Regions from separate parts of the Paenibacillus sp. IHBB 3054 genome, predicted to be linked through region 2. Evidence: predicted binding sites of a transcription regulator. Region 2 holds the regulator's gene; each other region holds the start of a gene.
The links. Region 2 encodes LexA, which represses DNA repair genes until DNA is damaged. Its sites were predicted from a motif close to CGAACATATGTTCG; they were not measured.
Positions count from the first base shown of each region.

Region 1 (9,607 bases), on a different contig from region 2:
CTGCTCGTTGCCTTAACAAGCTATGAAAGGATCTTCGGAACCTCCCGTACCCGGGTCAAACCGGCAAAAGCCAAACGCAGCTCAGCCCGGAAACTGGCGAAATCTCTGATACCGGTAAATCCAGCCTATACGGCCCCGGCTCCAAAACCTTTTAAGGCCCAATTCATCAGCATCATCCCTTACGAACTGAAGATTGCCTTCAGGGGATCTGAAAAGCTAATGCTGCTGGTGCTCCCTCTGCTTGCTGCCCAGTATTTCCCGTCCACAGACAGCTTGCATGCGATAGGATTCCGGCTGGCCTCCCTAATGCCTCTGTTTATTCTGTCAGGCAGCGGGTTTCACAAGCAAGAGGCCTATATCCACGCCACTGTAGCCTATAAGAATAAATACTATTTCAGTAAAATAATCATGTACATGCTGCTACTTGCCTTATTTTTCTCCGGGACCTTGTTCAATTTATTCGTACACGCTCAGTACGCCGGGATACTTTCGCTCATTGTGGGAATTACGTTTGCCGTTGCATCCGCGAGCCTCACCGTTGTTGTTCCCCCTAATCTGTTCAATGTCCTGTACATATTGATGTGGTATATGGGCATCATTCAAAAGATAGAGGTCTTGAACGTTTACAGCAATTCGGGGAATGGCTGGATCACCGGCTTCTATGGAGCAGCGGCACTTCTGATGATGGTCTTCTCCTACAAAAAAATATAACCCGCATGCATTCCGGCAACCGATCATCAAACGATGTATACCTCCAAAATATCGTCCACGTTGACCCATTTCCATTCCTCCGCCCACTGCAGCTTGAATTCGCGCGAGTGGGTGTGAATGGAGGTCACAAAGCCGCTCAGCAGCTTGCGCTCAAAAGGATCAAACAGAACAACCGTCACACGGACATGCGCCCGCAGCGACAGAGCCAGCGTACACTCGATCTCTTCCAGCTTCTGTTCATCCAGAATGGGCTTAATCGTGCGCAACGTTTCCCGTTCATCTCTTATAATCCGGCTCTTATGCTCCGGCAGCATCATCCGGCTGCTCTCCCACAGGCCATTGCCTTTCAGCTTCTTGCCGAGTGTCATTGCCATTCCCCTTCCCGATGGTTAATGCATCACTTATGCTCTATATAACACGAACGTATGTTTGTATTATATCCGCAGTTCCGCTTATTAATCAACCAGAAATAAATGACAGAGGGAGTGCCTGTTTTCCACAAAATAGGTGTATAATGCTATATATTGTAAATGGAAAAACCGGCTGCTCCGTTCCAAATAACGAACAAAAAGGCGCATCACAGCCTGCAGCTGTGATGCGCCTTTTACCATTTTGTGTAAGGATGGACCTCAACAAATTGTGGGTATTCCTTATTTGCCGCCGGTAACGGTGGATGTCCCGGAATTTGTGCTATTCTCTGTCGTCGGAGCCAGCTTTACGTCCGTACTGCCCACTGCTGTACCAGACTCCGCATCCGCAGTCCCCGCAGCTTCTGTACCGATCTCGTCTTCGATCAGCCCTACGGCAGCCCTTGCTTCGTTCAGCTTGGAAATGCCATACAGCATCGCCACATCCGCCTGCTGGTTCATTGCATTGAACTCATCGGCCGTAACGTCGGGAGAAACGGCGCTTTTCGAGGCTTGCTCTTTAATGGAGTACGCGCTTTTAAAAGCGATCATTGATTCACTCAGTAGTTTTTGAACCTCTTCAGGCAGGCTTTTGGAAATCTTCACATCTCCCACCTTATCGGCAATTTCCGATGTCGTATCCTGGAATTGATCAACCGCTTTCTCCAGCTCCTTATCCGAGGCTTTTCCTGTCGAATAAGAGGTTAAAGTAGTGTTGAAATTATCCAGGGAAGACTTGCCCTTTTCATCGAATTTTGACATCTTGTCGTAGAAGTTTTGTACGGTCTCCTGCGCTTCTTCCTCTGATGCAGGGGCTGAACTATTATTGCTGCAGGCGCTGAGGATAACCACCACCATAAGTAATCCTGTCAGTAAAGCTTTTCTCATTTTTGAATCCCTCCACTTAACAGAATAATGGCGGCTTTTGCAAAGTGCAAATGAAAATATTGTAAAATGGCCCCGAATGAAACATTTTCCTAAAATTAAGCGTATTCATGGGTAAAAAGATCTCCGGCCGTGACCGGAAATCTAATGGTATACTATAATCATTTCATCCGGAATAAGAGAGGACGATCCCTTATGGCTTATTGCACAGCCTGTGGCGCAGAAAACAAGCAGAGTGCCAAATTTTGCGGAAAATGCGGAGCACCTGTCGATGGAACGGTTCCAGCGGCACCGCACCAAACGTCAGCTAAAGGAATGTCCGGCTCCGGCTCAGGTCCGGAAGTCGAGCTGTGGGAGGGCAAACCCGCCGGCATTTCCGACCGCCTCAAAGGCCTCATAGGCCTTAACACAACTACCTACACGATCACCAGTCAGCGGATTATGGTCAAGACCGGACTTATCGGCAAGGATCTCGAAGAAATTGAACTACTGCGGGTAAATGATTTCTCGATAGCCCAGTCCATTCCGGACCGTCTGCTTGGAATCGGAACGCTTACTGTGTTCTCCGATGACCCTTCATCACCACAGCTTTTGTTCCGGAAAATCCGCAAGGTGCAGTCTGTGAAGGATGTGCTGCGAGGCGCTGTCCGCAACGAAAAAATTGCCAACAACATCAGCTACCGCGAGCAAATCTAAGCTGTTGCGGCAGCCCGTTACGGAAGATACAACGCTCCGGCCGGAATAACGCCTTTAGGCTGGCTGGAGCTTTCCCACATTAACACCGCCTTCGCATCGCCCTGGTTCTCATAATACTCCACCTTCAGCTCATGCAGCTTGCCGGCAATCAGGCCGATGCTGCCCTTGCGCTCCTGCCCGCTTTGCTTCATCCAGCTGTCAATCACCAGCACTCCGTCTATCCACACCCGGATGCCGTCGTCCGAGGAAGTGTAAATCGTATAACCCTCGCTGTAGCCCGCCTTCAGCCTGCCGCTCCAGCGCACTGAGAATAAATTGGCCGGAACCGCCGGATCGGGAGCACCCTGCTTCCAGATGAAATTAATATTGGCATCGGTGCGGACCAGCGCCGGAGTGCCGCTAAGTGACGCATTATTGTAATACTCTCCCCGAAGTCCTGGCAAAGAAGTTGCCGGAGGCGCCGAGACTGGTTCCGCAGCCTTGACCGTATACTCTAACCGCGTGAGTACAAAGCTGTCCTTCATAAAAGCCTTAATGACCGCATCGCTGTTATTCTCATACAGCAATTTGCCCCAGGTCATCTGGTACGACCATTTATTCTGCGAACCTGCCAGCAGGGCCGGGGACGGCAGCTGCCCGTTCTCCCCAATGGCTATCAGCTTGCCCCGCCCCAGATCCCAAAGGGTGTCGTGGTGACTCTTTTTGAAATCCCCCTCATAAATATCCAGCGCCAGCACATCCACCCTTCCTGCACCGGGGTAATAACCCGCAGGCTCATCACACCACTGATTTTTGGCATTCGGGCTCCACACCCAGAGCAGATTATGCAGCTTATGATAAACCGTATACCGCTCGAACATAAGGTTCCAAAGCTCGGTGAAACGGCGTTTTCCCCCCCACCAGAACCATCCGCCGTTCATCTCATGGTACGGTCTCCATAACACGGGCACACCGGCATCCCTCAGTTTTTTTAAAGAAAGGGCCGTCTTGTCCAGATCCTTCATTAACGCATTGTATTGAGCGGTACCGGGAGTGAGGTATTTGGCAAAATCAACTTCGCTAAGGCTCACGGAGACATTGGACCAGGCCGGAGCCGTACCCGGTAAATGGGCATGGTAGCTCATCGTCACAATTCCGCCCGCCTTATGCCAGCGCACCGCACTGTCCACCACCGCCTGACGCTGACTCCCCATAACTGTCTCTGTCTGATTGTTGATCGCACCCAGCTCATAGCCGTGGAGCGCGGCATATTGTCCGCAGGTATTCTTCAGCTTGTTGCTGAATTCATCCGGACTCTCCAGATAATCATGCTGCCCGCTGAGGATTGCTTTGCCTTGCAGCGAATATAACGTATTCAGCACCTTCAAGGCCGGAAGCGCCAGTTCGGTGTCCGCCGGAGTTCTAAGCAGACTGCTGAATGCTGCCTGCCACTGGGCATCATTCACCAGCCTTGAAGCCGAATCGAGCATATCCCGGAGTATACGCTGTTCCATCCTTGTTCGCCCTCCCTTGGTTTTATACCATGTTATGACAAGGTTTGGGACAAAGTGGCGGCGGATGGACAACAAACGGACAAAATTATCGGGTCCCACAAAGAAACGGCTCCGCTCTCCTTTTCCAGGGCTAACAAAAAAGAGCCCGAAGGCTCTTTGGTTTGTGTCTCCGGCCTGGGTTAATACACCCATTGCATGGCCTGCCGATCTCATCGACTCTAGACGTATGTATAATGCCGGGACGGCTGCCTCTTACCTTGCATACCGCAAAGGCAGCAAATCAATAATATCGACCTTGGTCAAATTGTCATCCTCGATTAGAATGACCTTGCAATCCTTGCCATAGTCAGCGATCAGCTCCCGGCACATGCCGCAAGGTGAGACAACCTTGATCTCTCTGTCCTCGCTGTCCGGGTCCGGGTGCCTCACCGCAACGATGGTATCGAACTCCTTGTACCCCTCGGAAATTGCCTTGCCGATCACCATCGCTTCCGCGCACACAGTAACACGGGAGAGGCTAGCCTCGAGGTGAACCGCCGTGAAGATCTCTCCCGTCTTGGTGCGCAGGGCCGCACTGACATGATGCCGCTCCCACTCATACCGTTTCTTGATAATCTCCACCGCAGAGGCGATAAGCGTCTGGTCTTCAATTGAAATCTCTTTTCCCATCTCCCTGTCCCCCCTTTATTTTCCTAACTTAGTATACTAAAGGACACTGAATTTACGCTATACTAATTAAGCCTATGCTTTTGATACTAGTTTTGTACGAACCGAATCCATGAAGCTATGCTCACAAAACTTAAGCCTATGCTTCCGATGCCAGTTTTGTACGAACCGAATCCATGAAGCTATGCTCACAAAACTTTAGGAGGAGCAGATGTGAAAAAGAAGAAATTCATCCCCAGTCTTATCATCATTGCACTGTTGGTCCTGGCGGCTTACTGGTTTGAAGATAATGGCCAGAACGTCACGACGCCTTCTTCGGAAGACTCCGAGGTAGTCCAGCTCGAATTCCCGGCGGATCGTTACCCGGAGACAGCCGGACATATCCAGGAGGCAATCAGCAGCGGGGAATCGGCGATCTGCACCATCAACCGGGGGGAAGCCGAAGCGAACCGCAAGGAATCCTTAAAAGGGGTCCCGACCAAAAAAGGCTACGACCGTGATGAATGGCCGATGGCCATGTGTGACGAAGGCGGCGCCGGAGCCGACATTGAATACATAACGCCAAGCGATAACCGCGGGGCAGGAAGCTGGGTAGGCAACCAGCTGGAGGATTTTGCCGACGGAACAAAGGTAGAATTCATGTTCAAATAACAAAGAAACGGATACCGTCCTCCCGGAGGGTATCCGTTTCTTTGTGTAAATAGCACTACGCAGATTGCCTCAATCCTTCCAGTGGCCGCTGATCGAAGTATGCGCTCCAGGCTCGGGAGTTTCCCAGGCCACCAAAATAACCGCCGATTCTATAGGCTGTTGCGGCTGCCATTGGATATGACCCTCCAGCACCAGCTCGCGAAATCCGGAATAGATTCCCGCCGGTGTCCGCCCGCTGAGCTTTGCAAGCTCTGGCAGTGTTGGCATCCTCCGGAAATGGTTGCTGAAATGGTACATGATCCTCAGCAGCTTGCGCGCTGTATCATCCAGCATAACGGGCCTTTGCCTGGCGCCAGGCAAGGATGTTTGCTGTCCGGAATACCCTTGGACCGCCCGTGGTCAGACAAGTGGCCCGGAGCAGTCCGCCTTTAATCCCATGAACCTCAACTCTGCGCTGGGTGATGTTCCCCGACTTGTCCTCATATATGATCTCAATAACCTGCCCGATCAGCTTCCCCAATTCTTTTACACTCATGTAAACCGCCTCCTTTACAAAGCCCAGGAATATTTGTATGTATTATATGCGAACAAATGTTCTTTATGCAATCTTCTGTGAATTAGGCGTAATATAAAGTGGGATATTATTCCACGCGCGGAGAGCCAAGGTGTTCTATATTTGTTATCGGGGAAAAAGGCTTTACGGGCCCATGTCTGAGGAAGTAGCCTTCAAGGAATGGTTCGCACTTGCAGGCACGGTAAAAGAACTCTATATCATTGAGATCGACGAAACCACAGGAAGAATCAAACGTCAGATTGGACCCGCAGCCCGTAAAAAAAAGAAGTAGCCCCATCTGGCATATGCCTGACGGGGCAGCATTCGAAGTAGTCTGATTTAGAATATACAGGCTTTTGTTATAATTACCAGAAGAATAAAGAGAACCAGAATGGAGGTTGTCGATGTCCATGGACTTACTACCGGCATAACTACCGGAGGACCTTGGTTTACTCCACCAACGTTATTACCGCAACCGCAACCATAATCTACACCCATTATTTAAATTCCTCCTCGTGAATATTGAATACAGCACAGAATATGTCAAAGCCTGATCTACCGTATGGGCCAAACGGCAAAGAAATGTCATTCACCTAAAGTATCGGCCCGTCATTGTCGATATATAGTAAGTAAATTCAAAGCTGTGGAGCTTCAAAAAAACTTAGCGTATGCTTTCGATGTGAGTTTTTTGCGATGCAGCATTCAAAGTAGTGGAGCTTCAAAAAACTTAGCGCATGCTTCCGAAGCGAGTTTTTTGTGACGCAGCATCTAAAGTAGTAAAGCTTCAAAAAACTTTCAGGAGGTGCAACATGGACATTGCTGCATTATCAATGGCGATGAGTCAAGCGTCCCTACACCAGGCTGCAGGGCTGCAAGTCATGAATATTGCCACAAAAACGACTGAGATCCAAAGCCAGAATCTGGTCCAAATGCTCCAGCAGAGCCCACACCCCAACTTGGGAAAAACACTTGATATTGTAGTTTGATTGATTTATGCTTATATACATAAGAACATGAGTTCCGGTTATCCTTGAGCCCTCTGGGCTTTTCTTTTGGCCAATAATACGAACATACGATCCTATATTGAGGTGATTCCCATGCAATCCTACTATCAAATGACCGCCCTGGAGAAATGGACTGAAGATTTATATCAGCGGTTGAACGTGCAACAGCCGTCGCAAATCTCCATTGAGTACATATCGGAGCGGCTGAATATCTGGATTCATTATCTGGATGTAAGAAGCAAGAGCATTGAAGCCTCTGCAGGCATGTACAGCATGTTTATTGACAGCCGCCTTCCTCCCGGGCTGCAGCGTCTCGAGTTCCTCCATGAGCTCTGCCATTTGCTTCGCCATGCCGGTAACCACACGCTGATGCCCGAACAGTTCACACAGGCACAGGAGGATGAATCCGAGCGTTTTATCCTTTATTCGGCGATGCCCTACTCCATGATTTCCGCCAGAACGTTGCCTGAACTCCGTGAAGATGCCGTCCAATATATCGCTTCAACCTTTCAGGTTCCTGCTGAGCTGGCCATGCAGCGGATTGACCAGATTCAGAGACGAGTGTTCCAGGGGCAATTGATGGCTGTGATGGAAAGGAACGAAGACAGAAATTTAATCCACCGACATATTCGGTAAACGCTGCGGGGATAATAAGTTTATGCATAATGAAATGCAGAGACCTTATGTATAGGGTGAATTTACCCGTAAGGGGGAGCGAAATGGACGCCATTCAAGTCATCCAGTTATTAATGACCCATCCGGATTACAGCGTGGATGCCGTGCATCCTGATATCCCGGATTTTGTTGGCATTGAGACCATTGAGGTCGATCATGAAACCCAGACCTTCTCCATTCTGCTGCAAGAACCGAAGGAAGAAGATTAGGGGAACCCATGGACAAAAAAAGTGACCCCGCCGGCGTCCGGCAGGGTCCATATCTATTAATAAGGGGGGTATGTGTATACTATAAGCCTGTTAGCTTAAGCCCTAATGAAATCCCGCTGAAGATGAACTGAATCTTTTACTAGAGCGTGTCTTCAAACTGGAAGAGCTCTGGGGAAGCAGGGATTTGAAAGTAGGGCCCCTAAAAGCCTGCAGCGGGTTCGTGCACTCGTAACGGACTCAGGAGACGCTATAGAGAGTAAAACCCCTGTTTATTCTCTTTTGCGGACCCAGACGACCTTATCTGCTCTGCATTCTATCTAAAAGCGGCCATCAGGGAGAAATAACTGCGCTGGAGTCCGTTTTCCTACTGTAACAGGCTAAAATCTCCAAATAAGTGCAACTCGGTCCGTTCATGCTCAGAGCCAGGAATACACTTTCCGGACGCACACACGCCTTCGGAAGAAGTGCGAAGTCTCTGAAACACCGAAACGTAAGCCTCCACCGAAAAAACTACCTAGTGGCGAAATGCCTTTCTCCGCGTGTGATCAGAAAATGCTACTGTACCCATGATTCCTTAGGGCATACAGCAGCAGGTTTTGGCGGGTCAAGCGCTTTGAAGACACGCCCTAGTCCCTATGATAGTATCGTAGAAATCGCAGCATGTATCCTTGTTCATCCTGATAGCGCTTGTCTGCACTACACTGCTCGTTCATGAGAAGAACGAATGAACAATCTGGCTAACCTGAGCTCACAAACTGCATTACGCCTATTGCCATCAGCAGGAAAAACACGATCAGAATCCCCCATATTACCCTGCGCAATATTTTTCTGGGATCATTGCCGGGTGGATGCCCGCCTTGACTCTCCAGCGTAGCTATCCGGCGCTCAAGCTCCTGAATTTTCTTTTGCTCAGACATATTCTCCATCTCCTTTTTTTGTATATACTCAATAAAACGCTTCCAAATCCAAAAAGTTTCATAAAAGGAAATTAACCTTTCTTTCATCTCTCTGTAACCTATCTCCCAATTTATTCCTTTACTATGGGAGGAGGAGGGGATTTCCATGAAAACACTCTGGGTTCTTATGTCTGTAATCCAGCTTATGTTCGCATACAGTCCGCAAGCCGGTAACATAGATGAAGATAATAACATCCGTACATTCCAGTATTCTTTGGAAGCTGGGTATAGCTGGAAGGCAACTTCAGCAGGTTCAGGAATGTATCAGGCAGATAACCGTATCTATATGAGCAATGACAGAGGCATATCCTGGCATAAGCTGAGCGATTCCTTGAGCGGCACTTTGCCAAGCGGCCCCATTGGAGACCTCAAGTTTAAGACGAAGGACACTGGATGGATTACGATCCATTCTCCACGACAAGGCGATATTGGACTATATAAGACAACCGATGGCGGAATTCACTGGGCCAAAGAGCAGCTTGAAGTACCTTCAAAATACGCTGCCGTTCAGTTTAACCCTGCCTCTCCTATATTTTTCACCTCTACAAATTATGGAATCGTCCTACTGAATGAGATCGGGCTGCTGAACGAGGAAGGCCAGACTGAGACCTCTCTACTCTTCTATGCAACGCAAGACAATGGACGTCATTGGACCCCCATCATGGATAGACCTGAGGGGGAATGGAACGGTTTATCCTGGA
Region 1 covers NZ_JBOFBG010000003.1:107,033-116,639, forward strand. The annotation lists gene ACQ76X_RS05890 (hypothetical protein) at 1-711, shown strand, start outside; gene ACQ76X_RS05895 (YolD-like family protein) at 738-1,079, opposite strand; gene ACQ76X_RS05900 (hypothetical protein) at 1,362-2,006, opposite strand; gene ACQ76X_RS05905 (PH domain-containing protein) at 2,199-2,699, shown strand; gene ACQ76X_RS05910 (glycosyl hydrolase) at 2,717-4,192, opposite strand; gene ACQ76X_RS05915 (cytidine deaminase) at 4,445-4,861, opposite strand; gene ACQ76X_RS05920 (NucA/NucB deoxyribonuclease domain-containing protein) at 5,072-5,509, shown strand; gene ACQ76X_RS05925 (hypothetical protein) at 5,579-5,842, opposite strand; gene ACQ76X_RS05930 (hypothetical protein) at 5,832-6,044, opposite strand; gene ACQ76X_RS05935 (hypothetical protein) at 6,217-6,354, shown strand; gene ACQ76X_RS05940 (YjcZ family sporulation protein) at 6,402-6,560, opposite strand; gene ACQ76X_RS05945 (YjfB family protein) at 6,872-7,048, shown strand; gene ACQ76X_RS05950 (ImmA/IrrE family metallo-endopeptidase) at 7,160-7,702, shown strand; gene ACQ76X_RS05955 (hypothetical protein) at 7,786-7,950, shown strand; gene ACQ76X_RS05960 (hypothetical protein) at 8,688-8,867, opposite strand; gene ACQ76X_RS05965 (WD40/YVTN/BNR-like repeat-containing protein) at 9,013-9,607, shown strand, end outside.
Region 1: the regulator LexA is predicted to act here: its motif matches at 7,128-7,141, upstream of ACQ76X_RS05950 (ImmA/IrrE family metallo-endopeptidase).

Region 2 (9,607 bases):
GCTAACCATTTTGCCGTCCTCAATGCGGATAATACGGTCGGCCATTTGGGCAATTTCCTCGTTGTGGGTTATCATTACGATCGTTTGGCCGAACTGTTGGCTGGAAACCTTTATAAGTCCCATAACATCAAGGCTAGTTTTGCTGTCCAGGTTGCCGGTTGGTTCGTCGGCTAAAATAATAGCCGGTTTCGACGCCAGCGCTCTGGCAATGGCTACCCGTTGCTGCTGTCCCCCGGAGAGATTACTTGGCAGATTGTATAATTTGTTTTCAAGCCCCAACGTATTCACAATTTTCGACAAGTAGGCTTGGTCTGGTTGTTTTCCGTCCAGTTCAATAGGCAGCACAATATTCTCGGATACGTTCAGGACCGGTACCAAATTATAATTCTGGAATACAAAGCCCATCTTCCGTCTGCGGAAAATGGTCAATTCCTCATCTTTCAACAAGGTAATATTTTTGCCATCGACCGTGACTTCTCCGCTGGTTGGCCGGTCCAGTCCTCCAAGCATATGCAGCAGGGTAGACTTACCGCTGCCGGATGTACCTATAATCGCGACAAACTCCCCATTTTCCACCTTTAGGTTCACCCCGTCTAATGCATGAACCGCAGTATCTCCGCTGCCATAAATTTTTTTTAGATCCTTGGTTTCTAATACTTGCAAGTTGTTCTCCTCCCACACCAAAAAATGTATGTACTTAGTTCTCTACAGTACATACAATAGCTTAATTATCTTTCTACATTCTTTCTGAAATCTAACAGTGTTGAAAGAATTATTGATCCATAGGAAGAAAAATGGAGAAAGTAGAACCTCTTTCCGGATGCGAAGATACCTTGATATAACCTCCTTCAGCCGCGATGATTTCCCTTGCCAAAAAGAGGCCAATGCCCACACCTTCTTGCGTGTTAACAGCAGGAGAACGATAAAAACGCGTGAATATTTTACCCTGCTCCTCTTCCGCAATGCCTATACCGTTATCGGTAATATTAATTCGGCAAAATAATTCAAAAACATCTACACTAATGGAAATGCCTCCGTTGGTTTTTGTATACTTCACAGCATTATCCAAGATATTGTAGACAGCTTCGACCGTCCATTTTAGATCAAACCAAGCCAGCGCTGCTGTACATTTTCTAGCAACCGTGATTTTTTTACCGTTCGCCTTCGGCATAATTTGCTCCAATGCAAGATCCACCAGCTCTTGGACGGAGCCTTGCCTTGGGATTAGCTTGATAATCCCCGTTTCCAGGCGCGATGTCTTCATCAAGGCGTGAATCAGGAAATGAAGCTTTTCGGCTTGTGTGGATAGAGCTTTTACACAAGTTGAACCATCTTGAGGTAACTCGTATTCACTGAGAATTTGAGAATATAGCAAGATATTCGAGATAGGTGTTTTCGTTTGATGCGCAATATCGGATATGAGTTCGCTTATTTTATTCTTTTCTGCAAGTGAATTTTTAGAAGATACAGAACAAAGAGCTAGAAAATGGGCGAGTTTTGCTTCTAACGCAGATATAACGGATTCGTCAAAAACCTTCTCCGAAAAATTGCCGTCAATCGCAGTATCAATCATGTTCTCAAATGTTTTTATTGTTTTGTCGATGTTTTGCGGTATAGCATAATCGCAGCAGCAGCTGCTATAAGTGCAGTAACGGCAATTCCAATACATATATAGTTCAAAATTGTCATTTTATAGCCCATGTATAACCGATCCCATAGACGGTTTTGATGTACTGGGGAGCAGAGGGGCGCTTTTCGATTTTATCACGCAACCTTTTTATCGTCACAGACAGGGCATTTTCACCTACATACTCGGCTCCATCTGTCCAGATGCTGTCCACCAGACGATCGCGGGAAACGGTAATCCCTCGATTGTCAATCAAGATACGAAGTAGCCTTTGCTCGGTTTTGCTAAGCTCGACTGGATTACCATTGTTCAAAAATTTCATCTTATCAAATGAAAAGTAGAAATCGTCAACTTGAATGGTGTCGGGGTGCGGGTGTCTGGCTTTTTTTAGTTGAACTCCTACTCTTGCCCTTAATACCATAAGACTAAAAGGTTTAGTGATATAATCATCGGCACCCAGCTCAAAGCCAGTGACAATATCCGTTTCCAGATCATGAACAGTTAGAACGATGACTGGCACCGTTGTTGTTTTGCGTATGTAAGTTAAAAGATCCAGCCCGCTTCCATCCGGCAAATTAACATCTAGAATTACTAAATCAAAGGCAGTAGTTTTTAATTGTTCTTTTGCAGAGGCAAAGTCATGCTTTTGCATGATGGTTACGTGAGGCCCTTTGAGAGCAATGACAATACCATCGCTTAAGGCGATATCATCTTCAACTATTAATATGTTATTCATTATTTTTACTCCGATCCTGTCAGTTTTACTTAGCGCGATAACTAAAAAAGATGTTTAGCCGGGTGTTATTAATCTACGCATTAACATCTCCCAAGAATAGTATAAAGCAGAACAGGGAGGAGATGATGAAATGGCAGAAACGGTTATTGCTTATAGTGATAATGTTGTAACTCCTATTACGAATGGTATCAATTTGCCTATTCCTAATAATGGTGGAGGCGTACAAATTGCAACGTTGTCGGTGTTTATTGACCCTGCAAATCCCAAGTCATTCAACCATAGGGTGGAATTGAGGGCCTTAATTGGTGTTAGATTAGTCGGAGCCGGAAATATTAGACTTCTTGTGCGCATTTGGCGGGCTGGTACTGAGATTTACTACAATCTGGTAACTAATGTCTTTGATAATAATATAACACTTGAAGAATTGTTTGTTGAAACAGCGCCACTGGGTGTGCAAAACTATCAATTGATCATTGAGAATCAGACTCCGGCAACTACTGCTTTTGTGTCAGGGCCTTTAGTCTTTACGGCTATTGTAACTGGAAAATAGTTCACCATCCTTTGACGAACAATACCCCGTCAGTGATTATAATGACGGGGTATTGATGTCTATTGTTTAAGCTTTTCCCAGACAGGTGCCGAAAGTAAATATGGATTTTATGGAGCAAATGAAACATTCTGCACAATATATCGAATTACGAAGAATGCAATAATGAACAGGGAGGCGAATCCAAGTAAAAAGGAAACGATAGCTTTATCTGAACGCGTGAGTTTACTCATTGCGATCACTCCTAGTTAATATTTAGTAGATTATACAATTAATCGGTGTACATCACAAACTCCTTGTTAATTTACTTGGACGAACTGCTCAACGAATTGTTGTCGGTCTCTTTTGTTGAAGTGAGGATTGCTAACTTTCTCTCTCCATATCTCATTGGAAGCCAGTGTACTGAAGTCCACGTTATAAAATCGCTCGATTTCTCCTTGCGTGAGAGCTACGGAATAGATTTTTCCATCGTATGGAATCACCATGTCAATCGAAGCAGCTCCGGGGAATTGCGCGAATAATCGGCTTGTTTCTTCCATAAGCAGTTTGTTTATTTGGTCGCCTGTAGAAAAGTAATCGATGTAATCTTCTTTTGTAATGCCGGAGGTTGGGTTCGCTTCTTTATATGCTTGGTAGGTCTCAAAAAAAGTAACCGTTATATTGTCTGTCCCGACGTTTACGTCTTTTATAAAAGTTTTACTTGTAAGATTGGCAGTGTAAGCCAGCACCTCATCAGCAGATAAAGGTACTTGATCAGCAGACGTTGCTTGAGTGGGGTTGACAGTTCGTTCGGCTGAAGGTGAAAGGGTTGGGACAGTTGTAGGTTCTGCTGTAGCCTTAGACGTTGATTCTGTTGCTGGAGATGGACTTGATTCAGTGGTTGGCTTGGCAGTAACCATCGGTGTTGCTAGCGCCGTAATCGAAGCAGTATGATCATCTGACTTGTCCTCGTTCCCGGTGGTAACCAACCCTATGATGCCGGCGGCTATTAAGACCACCCAGAACCACCAAATTTTATAGAATGGTTTGTTCTTTTTCATCTTTTTCCTCCCGCCTGTAAGGGTGAATTCCTGTATAACTCTAGGATAGCCCATTCATTCACCTTACATAAGTATGGATAAGACACATGCGCGTAACCAAACTTAAAGAGAACGGCCAATAGCGGAACGAATAGTTGATCTTCAAACTATATGGTATTTATTACCCATTTTGTGGGCATTGCAAGCGTATAGCGTATTTTCTTTATTTTATTTTCTGCTTGCGGAAAAGCCAGGTTATTTAGACTTATATTTGTTTGACAAAAAACCGTCCAGACGGTACAGTTGGAATGGGGGTGATAAGGTGACTATACATAACAACAGCTCCAAGAAAAAAATGATTTTGCAAGCGGCCTCCTCCATTGTTCGTGATCAAGGGGTGGAACACTTAACACTGGAAGCTGTGGCCAAAGCGGCCAACGTTAGCAAAGGCGGTTTACTGTATCACTTTCCTAACAAGGAACAACTGGTTTCCGGTATGGTGGATGAGCTGACCCGAAACTTTACGGAAGATGTTCAGAGCCGTGTAGAGCATGACCAGCAACAAGCTGGTAAATGGAGCAGAGCGTACATTGAATCTACTTTTTATGGTTTTGGAGAAGGCAGTGACATGAACTCGGTGCTGGCAGCAGCTTTATTTACGAATCCCGGCTTGTTGACAAACATGCAGGAGAAATATGCTGAATGGCAACACAATTTTGAAAATGACGGTGTGGATCCACTGCGGGCAACCATTGCCCGACTGGCGACCGACGGATTATGGTTTGCGGAAAAGTTTGGACTTGCGCCGCCAGATCTGGAGTTAAAAGAACGTATTTACAAAGAATTGATGGATGGAGTAAAGGAGGAGAAGTAAGTGCCGTATCTGTTTTTGGCGATATCCATTGCCAGCGAACTTGTAGGAACTTCGATGCTCAAAGCATCGCAAGGATTCACCAAAATAATCCCGGTAATCGTAATGCTGATTAGTTTCATTTGCTCTTTCTTCTTTTTGTCGTTGTCACTGAAGACTATTCCATTAAATACGGCCTATGCAATTTGGTCTGGAATCGGAGCGGTAGCTACAGTTCTGATCTCGGTACTGATCTGGAAAGAAAAAATAAATACAGGCAGCGTTATAGGAATAACATTAATCGTCATTGGTGTGATTGTGCTGAATTTGCTGGGACCTGGACATGATTCTTCTGATGAAGCTGCCGAAACACAACAAACCAGCCTTTCCGATAGAGCCTAAGCCGAATCCGTTGAAATAAAGATCATATACAATTTGTTCCAAATAACAGTATAATGACGGAATAACTGTACCCTGCCAGAACGGTGGGGTATTTTCATATTCAAGAATACAGGGGAGTGAGTGAAAGTTGTCTGTGCATCGGGAGAGTTTTTTCCTTAATGGAATTGGCGCGTTTAGCGTATTGATGTGGCTCATATCGGCTGTAGCTTGTATTTACGCATTTGTACTGTTTGTTAAACTTGCCCGGAGAGGAATAATAGCTTTGGACTTGTACATATATGCTAAAAATCGTGAAATACGCGACCGTTATGAATCAGCAGACAGGAAGGACCAATATTAAGCATAATGAAAAACACCCTTGATCATTTTTTTGTGATCCTTAGGGTGTTTTTGCTTTTTGTCTGACCACCAAACTGTTACTCTCTTATTGTAACCCGTGTTCCAATAGGTACGATCGCTGCAAGGGCCAGCACATCTTCATTGTGCATACGGATACAGCCATGGGAGACCATATGCCCAATGGAGGAAGGGTCATTCGTTCCATGAATTCCGTAATGTGGTTTGGATAGACCCATCCAGAATGCACCGAAGGGTCCGCCAGGCTTAGGCTGTTTGTTAATGATAGTGTATTCTCCCGCCGGTGAAACGGTAAGCATGGTGCCAATACCGACAGGGAACCCTCTGGTAACGATGTTATTGTCAAGCAAATAAAGCATGCGCTGCGACAAATCAACAATAATCCGATAATTAGGCATAGGTTCAGCACTCCTTTGATATCAGAATATGTGCGGAGTGCTGTTGCTGTTCGAAGGAAATGTTATTTAAGATGAATAGAACAAATGTTCGCAATGAGCAAAATGACCATTTGAAAAGGGGAAAGGGCTGCTTCACTTGAAAAAGCGAAGCAGCCCTTAAATATGAACAAAAATATTAATGGATATCGCGGAAGAGACCGATAACTCGTCCCAAAATCGTAACGCGGTTAAGACGGAGGGGTTCATAAGCCGGATTCTCCGGCTGTAGACGAATGTGGTCACGTTCTTTGTAGAATGTCTTGACGGTAGCTTCGTCTTCTTCGGTCATGGCAACGACGATATCGCCATTGTCAGCAGTCTGCTGCTGGCGGACGATTACGTAGTCACCATTCATAATACCTGCTTCCACCATGCTGTCACCGAGAACGGAGAGCATAAATACCTTGTTGTCTCCCACATAGTGGGAAGGTAGTGGGAAGTAATCTTCGATATTCTCCGTTGCGGTAATCGGCACCCCGGCGGTGACCTTACCTACGACAGGAATACGGGTAACCGTCTGTACGAACTGATGTACATTCTCGGAATCTTCCTGGCCGAGCAGTTCAATTGCACGCGGTTTCGTAGGGTCGCGGCGGATAAGGCCTTTCTTCTCAAGCCGGTCCAGATGGCCGTGCACTGTGGAGCTTGAGGCCAGGCCTACAGCTTCACCGATTTCCCGGACGGACGGAGGATAACCCTTGCTACGGACTTCGTTACGTATAAATTCCAGGATCGCCAGTTGACGACTCGAAATCTTTGACATCGGAATCAACCCCATATAGTATGTTTGGGAAAATTATAACATAGAACTTCCGTTCGTACAAACATAAGTTCTAACAATCTGAGATTAATAGTGGAAATAGTAGCTTTTTACCATATTAGTATCTAATAACGGCTTGGAAATGGCGGGAAAAGGCAAAGCCGGTGCTGGAAACTGGCACATTTATGGAAACGGAAAAAAGCGAACAATTGTTCTAAAAAATCTATTGATCAAAACACATGTTCGTGTTATATTATTTTCGAAAGTAAGAACAAGTGTTTGGAGGACGATGACAATGTTAAAATACAGTACATACCGCAGCATCTACGAAGAGGCCGGTGAAGTTGATTCTACTAGAGGACAATCTGCTTCTAATCATATGAATGAAATGAAACAATCCGCCGCCGCTTTATTTACAGCGATCTTAGGATTATGCCGGAAAGAATATCTGGTGAAGCTTGTGCTGGTCTTTATGCTTGTTGTATCCGGTTTTACAGTTGTTGGTAATGTTTTTGCGAGTTCAGCATCATTAGTGAAGCAGGAAAAGCGGGTAGTAGTTGAACGCGGAGACACGCTATGGAGTATCGCCCTTAAGAACAAACCAGCGGATATGAAGACGGTCGTATATATAGAAGGAATTAAAAAAACAAGCGGTTTGAAGAACGGGAACATTCAGGCCGGAGATATACTGACATTGCCTGTGTATTAACTTCATTATAAGCAGTATAGACTGACGTAAAGAGCTTTCAGGGGGTAGACCTTGACAAGCTCTTTTTCTCATGGCAAAGTTAGAATGAATTTATAGGGGAGGGGAAAGCATTGAATATTGACGAATTGGTCGCACGCATCAATGAACTGGCACGCAAACAGAAGAATGGCGGCCTGAGTGAAGAGGAATTGGCTGAACGGGCCAAGCTCCGCGAGATTTATCTGGGCAACATCCGCAGCAACTTCCGGGCCCAGCTCGACACCATTGAAATCGTGGATAATAATGAGCATGAACAAGGCAACAAGGGACTCAAACATTAGTCCAGTGTGTCTTTTTCATAGATATTACAGGATGACTAGGGGGAACTGACATGGCCCGTTCTTGGGAAAGAATGGTTCAACGCAACACACAGCAGATCAACAAGCAAAGAAAGAAGCAGGGCAAGGATTCCATTTATGCTTCTTCCTCAAAATCAGCTGCGAAAAACAGTGATATCTTTAAGGGCCGCAACATTGCATTTCCAGTTGTTCTAATGTTGCTTGGAATTATGTTCTGGGTGGTAGGCTCGATCGACGAGGCCAGAGGCAGCGGCATCCTTGCCAATTGGCTAGGCGTCGTTCTTTACTTTGCGCTGGCAGCACTTCTATTCTTCCGGCGTCCGTATCTGAAGGTTGAGCGCAACAGAGTGTCTACGATTAAATATAACCGTGAACGCTGGCTGCAGGCTGGAGATATTGAGAAGATCACTTTGTCCCGTGGAGTGGTTGTGCTTAAATATAAGGGCAAGCGCAAACAGTGGATTTTCTCCAAACTGATTAACCGTTATAACACTGAGGCCATGGGTGTACGCCTCGAGGAGTTCGGCAAAGCCAATAACATCGAAGTAGTACACGAGTAGGAAGATACAACAGCGTAGGGAGAGGGAGAAATCTAATGCCAATTACCGCCGTACTATTTGATCTTGACGATACATTGCTCTGGGATGAACGGAGTGTTGAAGAAGCCTTCCGCAATGCATGTGAAGCTGCAGGTGACTCCATTGATCCTAAAGAGCTTGAAGTTGCCGTTCGCAGGGAAGCCAGGAATCTTTATGAGACCTATGAGACGTTCCCTTTCACAAAGATGATCGGGATTAATCCTTATGAAGCACTTTGGTCCAATTTCTCAGCTGGAGAACAGCCGGAGTTCCGTAAGCTCCAACAGTTGGCTCCTGTATACCGTAAAGAATCATGGCGGCGTGGTCTGGCCTCCCTCGGTGTCGAAGATGAGGTGCTTGCCGAAACGCTGGCAGACAGGTTTGCTGCCGAGCGCCGTAGCCTGCCTTACATGTATGAAGAGACGTTACAGGTGCTTGATGCGCTCCGTGGTAAAGTGAAGCTGCTGCTGCTCACGAATGGTTGCCCGTCACTGCAGCAGGAGAAGCTCGACGGAGTGCCTGAGCTTCTCCCCTATTTTGATCATGTAGTCATCTCAGGCAGCTTTGGCAAAGGAAAGCCGGACAAGGATATCTTCCTGCATGCTCTTTCGCTGCTGGAGGTAACCCCTGAACAAGGAATCATGGTCGGCGATAAACTCACTACGGATATTAAGGGTGGCTTGGCCGCTGGCTTGACTACTGTCTGGATCAACCGTACTGGCAAATTACCAAATCCTGAGATTCAGCCGGATTATAGAATCGGCCATCTCTCTGAGCTCCTCCCCCTGGTACAATCGCTATAGTGTAACCTTTGTGAAGCCGGTATCCCCTAATGGGATGCTGGCTTTTTTGCGCTCAAAGAAAGAGGTTGGTCAATTATTATAGGGAGAGAATCCATCTGTATATGACTAACTTCACGAAAAAGGCGTGAAAGTTTAAGCAATCTTCTAAAATTGCGAATATGTTGTGTATAATAGTAAAAGAATGCAACCGCAAGCTGGAAATATCGTTATAAATTCTACCTTGGTCGGGAGGACTCCGGATGATGAAACCCAAGAAGCTGATTGCTCTTTTTACGATTGTGGCGATGTCAATGATTGTAAGCTGTTCAGGTAATAGTGGGGAATCAAGCCATATGCATGACGGATCAGAGCACTCTATGGAGCCGATTCACGTCGAGCTGAGCTGGAATCCGGTGGAAGTGTCGGTAAATCAAAAGGTAGTTTTCGAGGCTGTGGTTACCCAGG
Region 2 covers NZ_JBOFBG010000002.1:34,735-44,341, reverse strand. The annotation lists gene ACQ76X_RS03850 (ABC transporter ATP-binding protein) at 1-663, opposite strand, end outside; gene ACQ76X_RS03845 (sensor histidine kinase) at 773-1,573, opposite strand; gene ACQ76X_RS03840 (response regulator transcription factor) at 1,686-2,363, opposite strand; gene ACQ76X_RS03835 (hypothetical protein) at 2,494-2,913, shown strand; gene ACQ76X_RS03830 (hypothetical protein) at 3,021-3,143, opposite strand; gene ACQ76X_RS03825 (hypothetical protein) at 3,210-3,950, opposite strand; gene ACQ76X_RS03820 (TetR/AcrR family transcriptional regulator) at 4,252-4,803, shown strand; gene ACQ76X_RS03815 (DMT family transporter) at 4,804-5,181, shown strand; gene ACQ76X_RS03810 (L,D-transpeptidase) at 5,598-5,936, opposite strand; gene lexA (transcriptional repressor LexA) at 6,112-6,738, opposite strand; gene ACQ76X_RS03800 (LysM peptidoglycan-binding domain-containing protein) at 7,031-7,444, shown strand; gene ACQ76X_RS03795 (DUF896 domain-containing protein) at 7,555-7,764, shown strand; gene ACQ76X_RS03790 (hypothetical protein) at 7,815-8,342, shown strand; gene ACQ76X_RS03785 (HAD family hydrolase) at 8,378-9,163, shown strand; gene ACQ76X_RS03780 (FixH family protein) at 9,403-9,607, shown strand, end outside.

Region 3 (9,607 bases), on a different contig from region 2:
ACGGAGTTTTCATTTGATTTTATTATAGTGCGGACTATTCGAGGACTACATACAAAGTCCTGGAGAACGATGCAGACTTCCTAACTGCTACCCTTGCGCAATCCAAGGTATCAGTCTGGTCCGGGAAGATCCGGACCCAATTGGCCACCTAATGGATTATGGCGGGTTGGTGGAGTCGTATTCCCAAGAGACAATCAAGATTGCCGGCAGTTTGTTCATACGTGAACGATTTGAATTTAGAGCATACATAAAATAACCCGCCGGGCTCGTGACGGACGGGTTTGTTTTTGTTTATTTTGTTGCAGTGTACTCACTTACTTCAAAGGTAAGGATCTTATCATGTACCACGTATTCAGTATGTTTGCTGAACGGGCCTTTGTTGTTATCGTGCTTATCAAGATCGAATTCTTTTTCAAGGCCAGTATTCATCGTTACAACCAAGATGGCACGATCGCCGGTTGGTTGCTCTGGAGTTGGTGTTACCGTAGGTGTTGGTGTTTCCGTTGGAGTAGGTATTACAGTATCAGGACTTAAAAGTTCTCCAAATATATCTATCGCATCAATAATAAAGTCAACACTGTATGTCCCTTTTGTCAACTTGCTTATCTCTACTGTGTGGATTTTATCCTCTAATCCTTCTTTTTCATAAACTAGAATTTGATGACTCGTTATCTGAGAGAATATTTCAACCTTTTCCTAAGATGCTGTCAAGTAGGGACTAAGAATTAATGCCATTCGTAGATAATCCAACTAATCATGCGGCTACATGGTTGCGGAGACAACACTACAGTTTGCTTATTTTCTTCATCAGCACATAGCCGCAACCTTTTGCTTACCTGCTTAATCTGTTTTGACTGGCTTGGAAGTCATTATCTGTGAAGGAGCGGTGTCAGGACGTTATCATATGTAGAAAAGCACCTAGCGCATTTGGGCAGGTGCTTTTTATTGATTATGACTTCCGCACTGGCCTGATATACTTCAAAAACCGCTCCGGATCGTGATAAACGTAAATGATTCTCCCAAGGGAAGTATCAAAGCAGTAACCAGTGCCTGCAAAATCAAAAGTTGCCATTGTCCTTTCCATCTTTTCCTCTACACTACGATTTTCCTGCTCATAATTGAATGGCCCATGTTCAAAAACAATATACTCGGCTTCGGGAACATCAATCATAAGCATTTGTGGTGGTACTTCACCTTTATAATCAAAAGGAAGACGTACACCAAAACACTCTGTACGTGGAATACCCCAATCGCAGAGTCTGCCGTCCGGGTCATTAATGTAAGCCATAATCTGACCGCTGCCGCCGTTAGATTCACTCCCACCATCGTCATCCAATTTGCCCTTGATACTATCGAGTAAGCCGCAAATTGTTTCGCAGTCCTGTCCCGGAATAAGACTTTGCTTTTGCCAAAAATCCCAATACCCATTACTCTCATAGTTTTTAATGTGCAAAAATTTGTGTGCGGGAATGGTTACAAAATAAATGTTAACATCATCTGTAGATTTGATCATACCAATCTCTCCAAATCCGAAAAAGTAGCGGTCGAAAGGGTTTATTTTTGTACGAAGGGCAACAGGCATAGGCTTTTTTCGGTATTCACTTGGAGTTACACCATATGTTCCCTTGAAAGCCCTGGTAAAAGCTTCATGTGATGAAAAACCATAATCAAAAGCAATATCCAAAATGCTTCTTTCACTATCCCGAACCTCTTTTAGTGCAAAGGCTAATTTTCTATGCCGCAGATAATCCCTAAATTGCATACCCGATATTTCCTTGAATTTTCTCGTAGTATGAAATTCGGAATAACCTAACTTGCGAGAAAGAAATTGTAGCGTTATTGCTTCACCGTTACGATTTTTAATACACTCGTCGATTTCATCAACGATTATTTGGATTTGCTTGTGCCACTCGTACATTCGACTGTTCACCTCGTTTCAACCACTCTATAGTCATCATAGAGTAATGGAAATTGCATTGCTTGATTTTACTTGCGGAAAAGAGAGGATATATTTTATTCCTTAACTCGCCTAATATAAATTTTCAGCGCTTACACAACATCAAACACTAAGCGCAGATAAGGAAACTACTCTGCCTTGGATAATATCAACGTTATCATTCAATGACAATTCAAACGTTTTGGTCCTAACCAAACACCAGCCCCACCTTATCGTATATTTAATGTATTGGTTGTTAGTATTTCCAAAACCTACAATATAGAGAAATAAAAGAATTTTCTAAACATTTATGTCTATATCTGCAATAAAGTGAGCGGAGATAATTAATTTCTTTTTTATCCCATTGGAAGAATATCTTACTTATTGTATAAAGAACGTATGTTTGGTTATAATACAAACAAATGTTCTTATTTTATCGGAGGCGATCAATCATGAAAATGAGCATCGGCCAAACCATCGAAATCATATACTTGGACAAATTGGGAGAGATCACTCAGAGGCGAATTGAAATATTGGACATACGGAATGGGTGCGTTCGGGCTACTTGCTTATCAGTCCATGCGCCACGAGTCTTTCTGCTCTCTAATATCCTCGCGTGGCATCCGGCACGGGAGCAGCGATATGCCTAAGGACCGAATCATTTTACTTTCAGATTGCCAAGCGTTTTACGCAAGCGTCGAAAAGGCTGCCCACCCTGAATACAAAGATAAGCCTGTCGCAGTCGGAGATCCAACTAGGATGAATGGCATTGTATTGGCAGCATGCCCCATCGCCAAAGCCTATGGTGTAACCACCGCGTCACGCGTTGGTGAAGCAATGACTAAATGCCGGGATCTAGTGGTCATCCGGCCACGGATGAGTACGTATATAAAGGTCTCTCTGCTGATCTCAGAAATATATCATAGTTATACCGACCTTGTTGAAGCCTTCAGTATCGACGAGCAATTTTTGGATGTGACAGGCTCATTGAGCTTTTTTGGAGGAGATTTGCAGGAGGTAATTCACTCCATTCAGCAGCATGTCATGTTATCAACTGGTGTTTGGACCAGAGTGGGGATCGGACCGACAAAAATACTTGCTAAGATGGCAAACAACTTTGCCAAGAAGAAGGACGGAGGAATTTTCAGGCTTGATTACGACAATTTAGATAAAGAGCTCTGGCCGTTGCCAGTGCATGAAATGTTTATGGTGGCTGGTCGAATGAGCAAAAATTTTTACCGCATGGGTATTACCACAATTGGAGATATTGCCCGTATGGAGTTAGGTGAGTTTAAGCGGAGAATGCGTACGACTATGGGCAAGCAAAGCGATATTCAGGCGGAGTATTACTGGCAGACTGCCCGTGGCATAGATCCCAGCCCAGTAGTTACCGGGATACGCCATCAAATCAAATCAGTAGGACACGGTAAGGCTCTACGCTGGAATTTGTATACCCGACTAACTGAAATCGAGGTTGTCTTGCTTGAATTGGTAATTGAGGTTTGCCAACGAGCGCGGAGATACCGGTATATGGGAGCAACGGTGTCTATAGCGGTATCAGAAACCGATGGTGATAAATCAAACTCATACAGCCGACAAATGACACTGCCGGAGCCATCGTCTTTAACTCATGAGGTGGCAGCAGCAGCATATCGCTTATTCGTTGATAATTGGACCGGTATGCCTTTAAGCCGTTTAGCGATATCTATATCGCATTTGACCGATGACAGTGTCATGCAACTTACGTTATTTGATGACCGTATCCGCACATACAACAGAGAACGGGCAATTGATCAAATCAAAACCCGGTACGGTAGCCGAGCGCTCATACGTGCTTCCTCGTTGCTCGAATCTGGAGTTGCCCTGGAACGGGCTGAACAGATTGGAGGACATTATAAATGAGTAAATTAAACGGGAATGAGAGATGGAAAACCAAAATGTTAATGACCGAACACGTGGAGCAGTATGAGCAGAAGCAAGATGATGAGGTAAGAAAAATGATAACCGTTGATGAACGGACAATGGTTCGTGACCTCATATTGCTCCCTTACATAGATACTATGGTTAGCAAGAGCCTGAAGGAGATCGAACATTCAGGCAACATCCTTAAACGCGCCTATTTAATGGCCGGGCAAGCCATACAGCGTAGGATTATTCAGGATACCTATCAGTTACAAAAAGAGCTGAAGCAGCGAAATATTAGGATGCTGGCGGATGAACAGGAGGAATTTTTAGTATATTATAAAATCTTTTGCCGGGGGTACCAGGAACGCTTTGGACTAACTCGTGATGTTATGCGTACAGAGATAAGCTTAAGGTTGACCAAGTATACCGCCGACCTTGGGACAGTATTAAAAGACCTGCAAAAATAAGACGAAACCCCGTCAGTTCATTTGAACTGGCGGGTATTTTTTATTCACATCATAATGGTATAATAGACTACTGGACGTATTTTGGAACAATGAAGGTTAAGGAGCGATACTTTTTGAAGACACTTATTATTGCGGAGAAACCGGATATGGGGCGGAATATCGCCGCCGCAATAGAACCAAAGGCCAAAAATTACCGTTCCTATCTGGAAGGGGAGCAGTACATCATCACATGGGCGATTGGACATCTTATCGGGTTGGCCGAGCCTGAAGCCTATGACGACAAATATAAAAAATGGAATATCAATGATTTGCCGATCATCCCCGAGCAGTTCAAGCTGGTACCCAATGCGCGTACCATTGACCAGCTGAAAGTTATTGGTGAACTGGCCAAACGCAGCGACCTATTGGTCAATTCCTGCGACGCCGGGCGGGAGGGACAGCATATCTTTTCGCTGATACAGCGGCATCTGAAGCTGAATCAGCCAGTGAAACGGCTGTGGATTTCCGATTTGACTCCGGAGACGATCCGTAAAGGGTTCCAGGAGCTGCGGGACGGATCAGAGTACGAAAACCTGACCAAAGCCGCCAGAGCACGCAGTGAAGCGGATTGGCTGATTGGCATGAACGGCTCACGGGCGTTTACGACCAAACATAATGTGCTGCTGTCCGTTGGGCGGGTGCAGACTCCAGTACTTGCGCTGATCTATGACCGCCAGAAGACGATAGAAGCTTTTTCATCGCTTAAGTTTTTTGAAGTGGAGGGACATTTCGCTCAGAACGAGATGACCTACAAAGGGATGTGGCAAGGGGAACGTCTGACGGATGGAGCCAAAGCTGAAGCGTTGGCCGCTAAGGTCAAGGGCAAGCCGGGGAGGATAGCTTCTTATGAGGTCAAAGAGACGAAAGAGTACCCGAATAAGTTATATGATTTGACGCTGCTGCAGCGCGAGGCGAACGGTAAGCATGCTTTTTCCGCCAAAAAAACGCTCGATATTGCTCAGGCATTATATGAAAAGCATAAGGTGATCTCCTATCCCCGGACCAATTCCAACTATGTGACCGAACAGAACATCCCGGAGATGCACAAGACGCTTTCCGCCCTGCAAGGTACATCGTATGACGAATGGGTTAAAGGCGCCAACCGGAATCTGGTCCATAAAGGCAATAAGTTTATCTGCAATCCCTCGAAGGTTGAAGATCACCATGCCATTCTGCCGACTAACCGCAAAGCATCGGGACTTAGCGCGGATGAGGCCAAGCTGTACGACTTGATTGTGCGCCGCTTCCTCTCGCAATTTTATCCGGCTGCTGAATATAAGGTTCATACCGTACTTACCGAGGTGGAGAACGAAAATTTCAAAACTACGGTCAAGGAGCTGCTGTCCCTGGGCTGGAAAGTGATTTACGGCGATCAGAAGAAGGACAAGGCCAAGCCGTCCAAGGGCAAAGGCAAGGAAGATGAAGAGGAAGAAGAAATTGAAGTGAATGAACCGTTCTCAGTGGTTCCTGCCGATGAGGTGCTGTGCAGTGATGCGATCGTCAAAGAGAAGGACACCCAGCCGCCCAAGCACTACACGGAGGGTACGCTGCTGAAAGCGATGGAAAGTGCGGGCAAGCAGATTGAGGATGAGGAGCTGCGCGACGCGATGAAGGACTCCGGCCTTGGCACACCAGCTACCCGCGCGGCGACGATTGAACGGCTTAAGAACGTGGGTTATGTGGAAATGCAGGGCAAAAAAATCGCCATCACGCAAAAGGGCAGGACTGCCATTGAGCTTATTCGTGGTGCAGGCGTCGAACTGCTGACGTCACCGGAAATGACCGGCCAGTGGGAGCGGCGGTTGAATGAAATCGCCAGAGGCACGGCGGCGGACGGGCAGTTTATGGAGAACGTCAAGCGATTCGCCTCGATGATTGTGGACAAAGTCCGGGTACAGTCCCGGGCAGCCAAAACCTCCTTTGAAGGGGAGACGCCATCCTTGAAAGGCGGAGCCAAAGGACGAAGCGGAGCCGGCGCGGCACGCAAGCCGGCAGGTAAACCGGCTGAGGCGAAGCCCCGCAAAGCGGCTGGCGAGTCAGGAGCGGAAGCTGCCGGAAAAGCGGCTGCGGCTAAAGGGGATGACGGACCAAAAATCATCGGGAAGTGTCCGCGGCCCGGCTGCGGTGGAACGATTTTTATGGGGCGCAAAGGGTATGGCTGTTCCCATTACAAGGAAGGCTGTAAATTTGTCATCTGGAAGGAAAATCACGGCCGCACCCTTAGTGATGCCCAGGTCAAGGCGCTGATTGAGAAAGGCAAAACAGGCAAGCTGAAGCTTGCCGGCGAGGACGGCTCACCGCAGGAGGGCAAGCTGGTACTCTCGGATGTAAGTACAGGTCAACTGACTGTAGAATAAAGGCAAAGTTTAAATCTTACGAGCAATCAAAGAGGATGCACCCTGGCCTAATGATTTCCGGCCGGAGCACATCCTCTTTTTAAATGCATTACATTCTTATTTGACCAGTTCGGCTTCGATTGCAGCGGCCAGTGTTTCATATGAGGAGTTCGGCAGGAGAACGCCGTTCACCATGAATTTAGGTGTGCCATTCACTCCATAAGAGCCGGCAATCTTAAAGTCTTCCTTCACATCATACATGTAGGTGTGATTCTGGACATCCTGCTCAAATTGAGCGTAGTCCAGGCCATCAATATTGTTCTTCACGAAGTCTAGGATGAACTTTTGGGTAATCCAGATCTTGCTTTCGTCACCCTGATTCTCATATAGCTTGTGAAGATACTCCCAGAATTTCTCGTTACTCTGCTTATAGATGGCTTCGCCGGCACTTGCGCCAAGATAAGAATCCCGGTCAATAAATGCAAAGTTCATGAAATAAAATTGCACTTTGCCACTGTCTACATAATCTTTAATGAACGTATCCAGATAAGTTGCCGTCCATTTCTTGCAGGCAGGGCATTTGAAATCGGCGAATTCAATGACCTTTACCTTGGCATCTTTGCTTCCGAGATGCGGCTGCTTCTCATACTTCAGCCCGTCAACCACGATGGTGCCTTTTACATCCGTATAGTTGGGCAGATTGTCGAATACTATGGCCTCATCGTCTTTGTTGCTCGTCGTGATGTAGACAAGCACACCAAGGAGGATAACCACAACTACAGCCAGCAGCATGGGGAGTAAGCGTCTGCTGTCCGGAGCGTTCTTAGGGTTCGTCTTCTTGTTCATTCCTACCTCCTGCAATGAGATGAAAATCTTCTCAAACAGTATAATCACACTGCCAGGAGGTTGCCTATGTCATTTGTAACAAGGACTTGTCTTTTCGTCACCCGTGATTTTGTCGCAGAGACGCTGTCCGGATAACCGGGGTTACTTCGTGAATAGAAGAAATGGTTACTACAGATTGCTGTATTTCACGTTGAAGCTCGATCAGGTTATAGAGCCATTCGTTCTGCTGCTTCAGGTAAATGCTGTTGATGCCTGCGGTGACGGCAGGGAGTACATCGGTGCGCAGAGAGTTGCCGATCATCCAGGTGCGCTGGCGCTCGAACGGGTAAGTGCTCAGAATATTTTCCAGTGATTCTACATTTTTGTGCTGGCGGATAAAGATCCGGTCGTTGAAATATACATCCAGCTTCATCTGTTCAATCTTGCGCTGTTGAATCGTATCGTCGCCGCCAGTGTACAGATATAAATCATGACCGTCCTGTTTCAATGAATCAAGCGTCTCGACCATGCCCGGATAAGCTTCGATTTCCTGATCGTAGACACTGAGTCCAAGCTTCATCAGCTGCTGCTCCTGATAGGGATCGGTTGACCGGTTGAATTTGGCGCAAAAATAGTGGTAGGTTGCAATGAGGGACTTGGGGAAATTTTCACTGGCCAGTCCGCTGGTGCTTACCGTCTCTACATCAATCTCGGCCTGTTTGGTGCGGACTTCACTCGTAGTAGGACCAATGCCGCTGAACCAGTCGGACATGAGTTCGAAATACTGCCCCAGAATGAGGTCAAAATATTTGTTGCAGTGCACCAGGGTGTCGTCCAAATCGAAAATTACTTGCTGTGTTGAATATTTCATAACGCTCACTCCTAAAAGTTTTGTTAGCAGATACTTATCGGCAGGGCTTCGTACAAAACTCGCTTCGTAAGCATTCGCTTAACTCTGTCTCTGTTTGGTACTGTTATTATAAACGAATATAGGATTCCAGGAACATCTGAAGATCCGAGGCGCCGTCCGCGCGGATGCTGAAACGTTCATTGCCTTCTCCTTCACTGCCCAGATGGACGCGCAGGAGACCGGCGACCCGTAGGATAAGCAAATGATGCATAAGCATTTCACTGGACTGGCTCAAATCGGACTGCATGTCCCATATGGTCTTGGGCTCATTAGCCACATAGCGCAGCAGTCTTAGACGCGTCGGGTCCGACAGCGCCTTGGTCAGGCGTAGCAGTACGGTAGGCGGCTCGTCTTCGTCTTCAGAAGGCACATCTACAGGGTACTGAATGATCATTAAGGTATTATAGAAGCAATACGTATTAATCGGCCGGTTGTGCACCGTAGGCAGCAGCACAATAGTCTGCAAATCCGGGATGTCACCGACTACCACTCCGCCTGAGGCGTATTCAATCAGCGCTCCAGGGTCCATTTTGCTCTCCAGCAGCTTCTTCTCCGAGGCGTCCTCAATCAGCAGCGGCAGAATCTTCTGCTCCACATGGCGGAAGTACTGATCATACCAAAGGCGAAGAAGCGGAGCATAGCTGTCTTTGATCCGTTTACATTCTTCAATCGTAAAATCGGGAAACAGGGGAGACAAGCGCTCGAATCGCTCCTCCAGTGAGGAAGACTCCAGTTCGTCCAGGAACTGCAGCACTTTGGAGCCTGGCCCGCGGTTGTAAGCCCAGGCATACAGCACATCATAGTCAGTAAAGGGCCATTCGGCAGCCTGCTTCAGAGCGGATACCTGCTGCGGCGGTATGCGGCCGTCGAGATCACGGACCCAGTCGGGACCTATATCCAGATTGGAGATCCATTTACCGGTAACATATATCATGAAACTGTCCAGCAGTTCATATACAGGCGAGACATCAATTTTCAGTTCATAGCTCATGAAGCATACACCCCCAGGGAAATCCGTCACTTCTATATATTATCTCTTGTTTTGAAGAGGGTTGTCCACTATAATGTTCGGTGTTTGCCGTTTCACGTCCGTTTGCTTAACTATTGTATTACATAGCCCTGAGCTTTCGAAGCCAGTTTTGTTCGAAGCGACTCAGGAAGCAAATGCTCACAAAACGTTTAGGAGGAT
Region 3 covers NZ_JBOFBG010000044.1:1,080-10,686, forward strand. The annotation lists gene ACQ76X_RS30375 (hypothetical protein) at 292-597, opposite strand; gene ACQ76X_RS30380 (helix-turn-helix transcriptional regulator) at 950-1,918, opposite strand; gene ACQ76X_RS30385 (DNA polymerase IV) at 2,579-3,838, shown strand; gene ACQ76X_RS30390 (hypothetical protein) at 3,835-4,308, shown strand; gene ACQ76X_RS30395 (DNA topoisomerase 3) at 4,422-6,704, shown strand; gene ACQ76X_RS30400 (DsbA family protein) at 6,801-7,529, opposite strand; gene ACQ76X_RS30405 (HAD family hydrolase) at 7,627-8,379, opposite strand; gene ACQ76X_RS30410 (ArsR/SmtB family transcription factor) at 8,486-9,409, opposite strand.
Region 3: the regulator LexA is predicted to act here: its motif matches at 2,329-2,342, upstream of ACQ76X_RS30385 (DNA polymerase IV).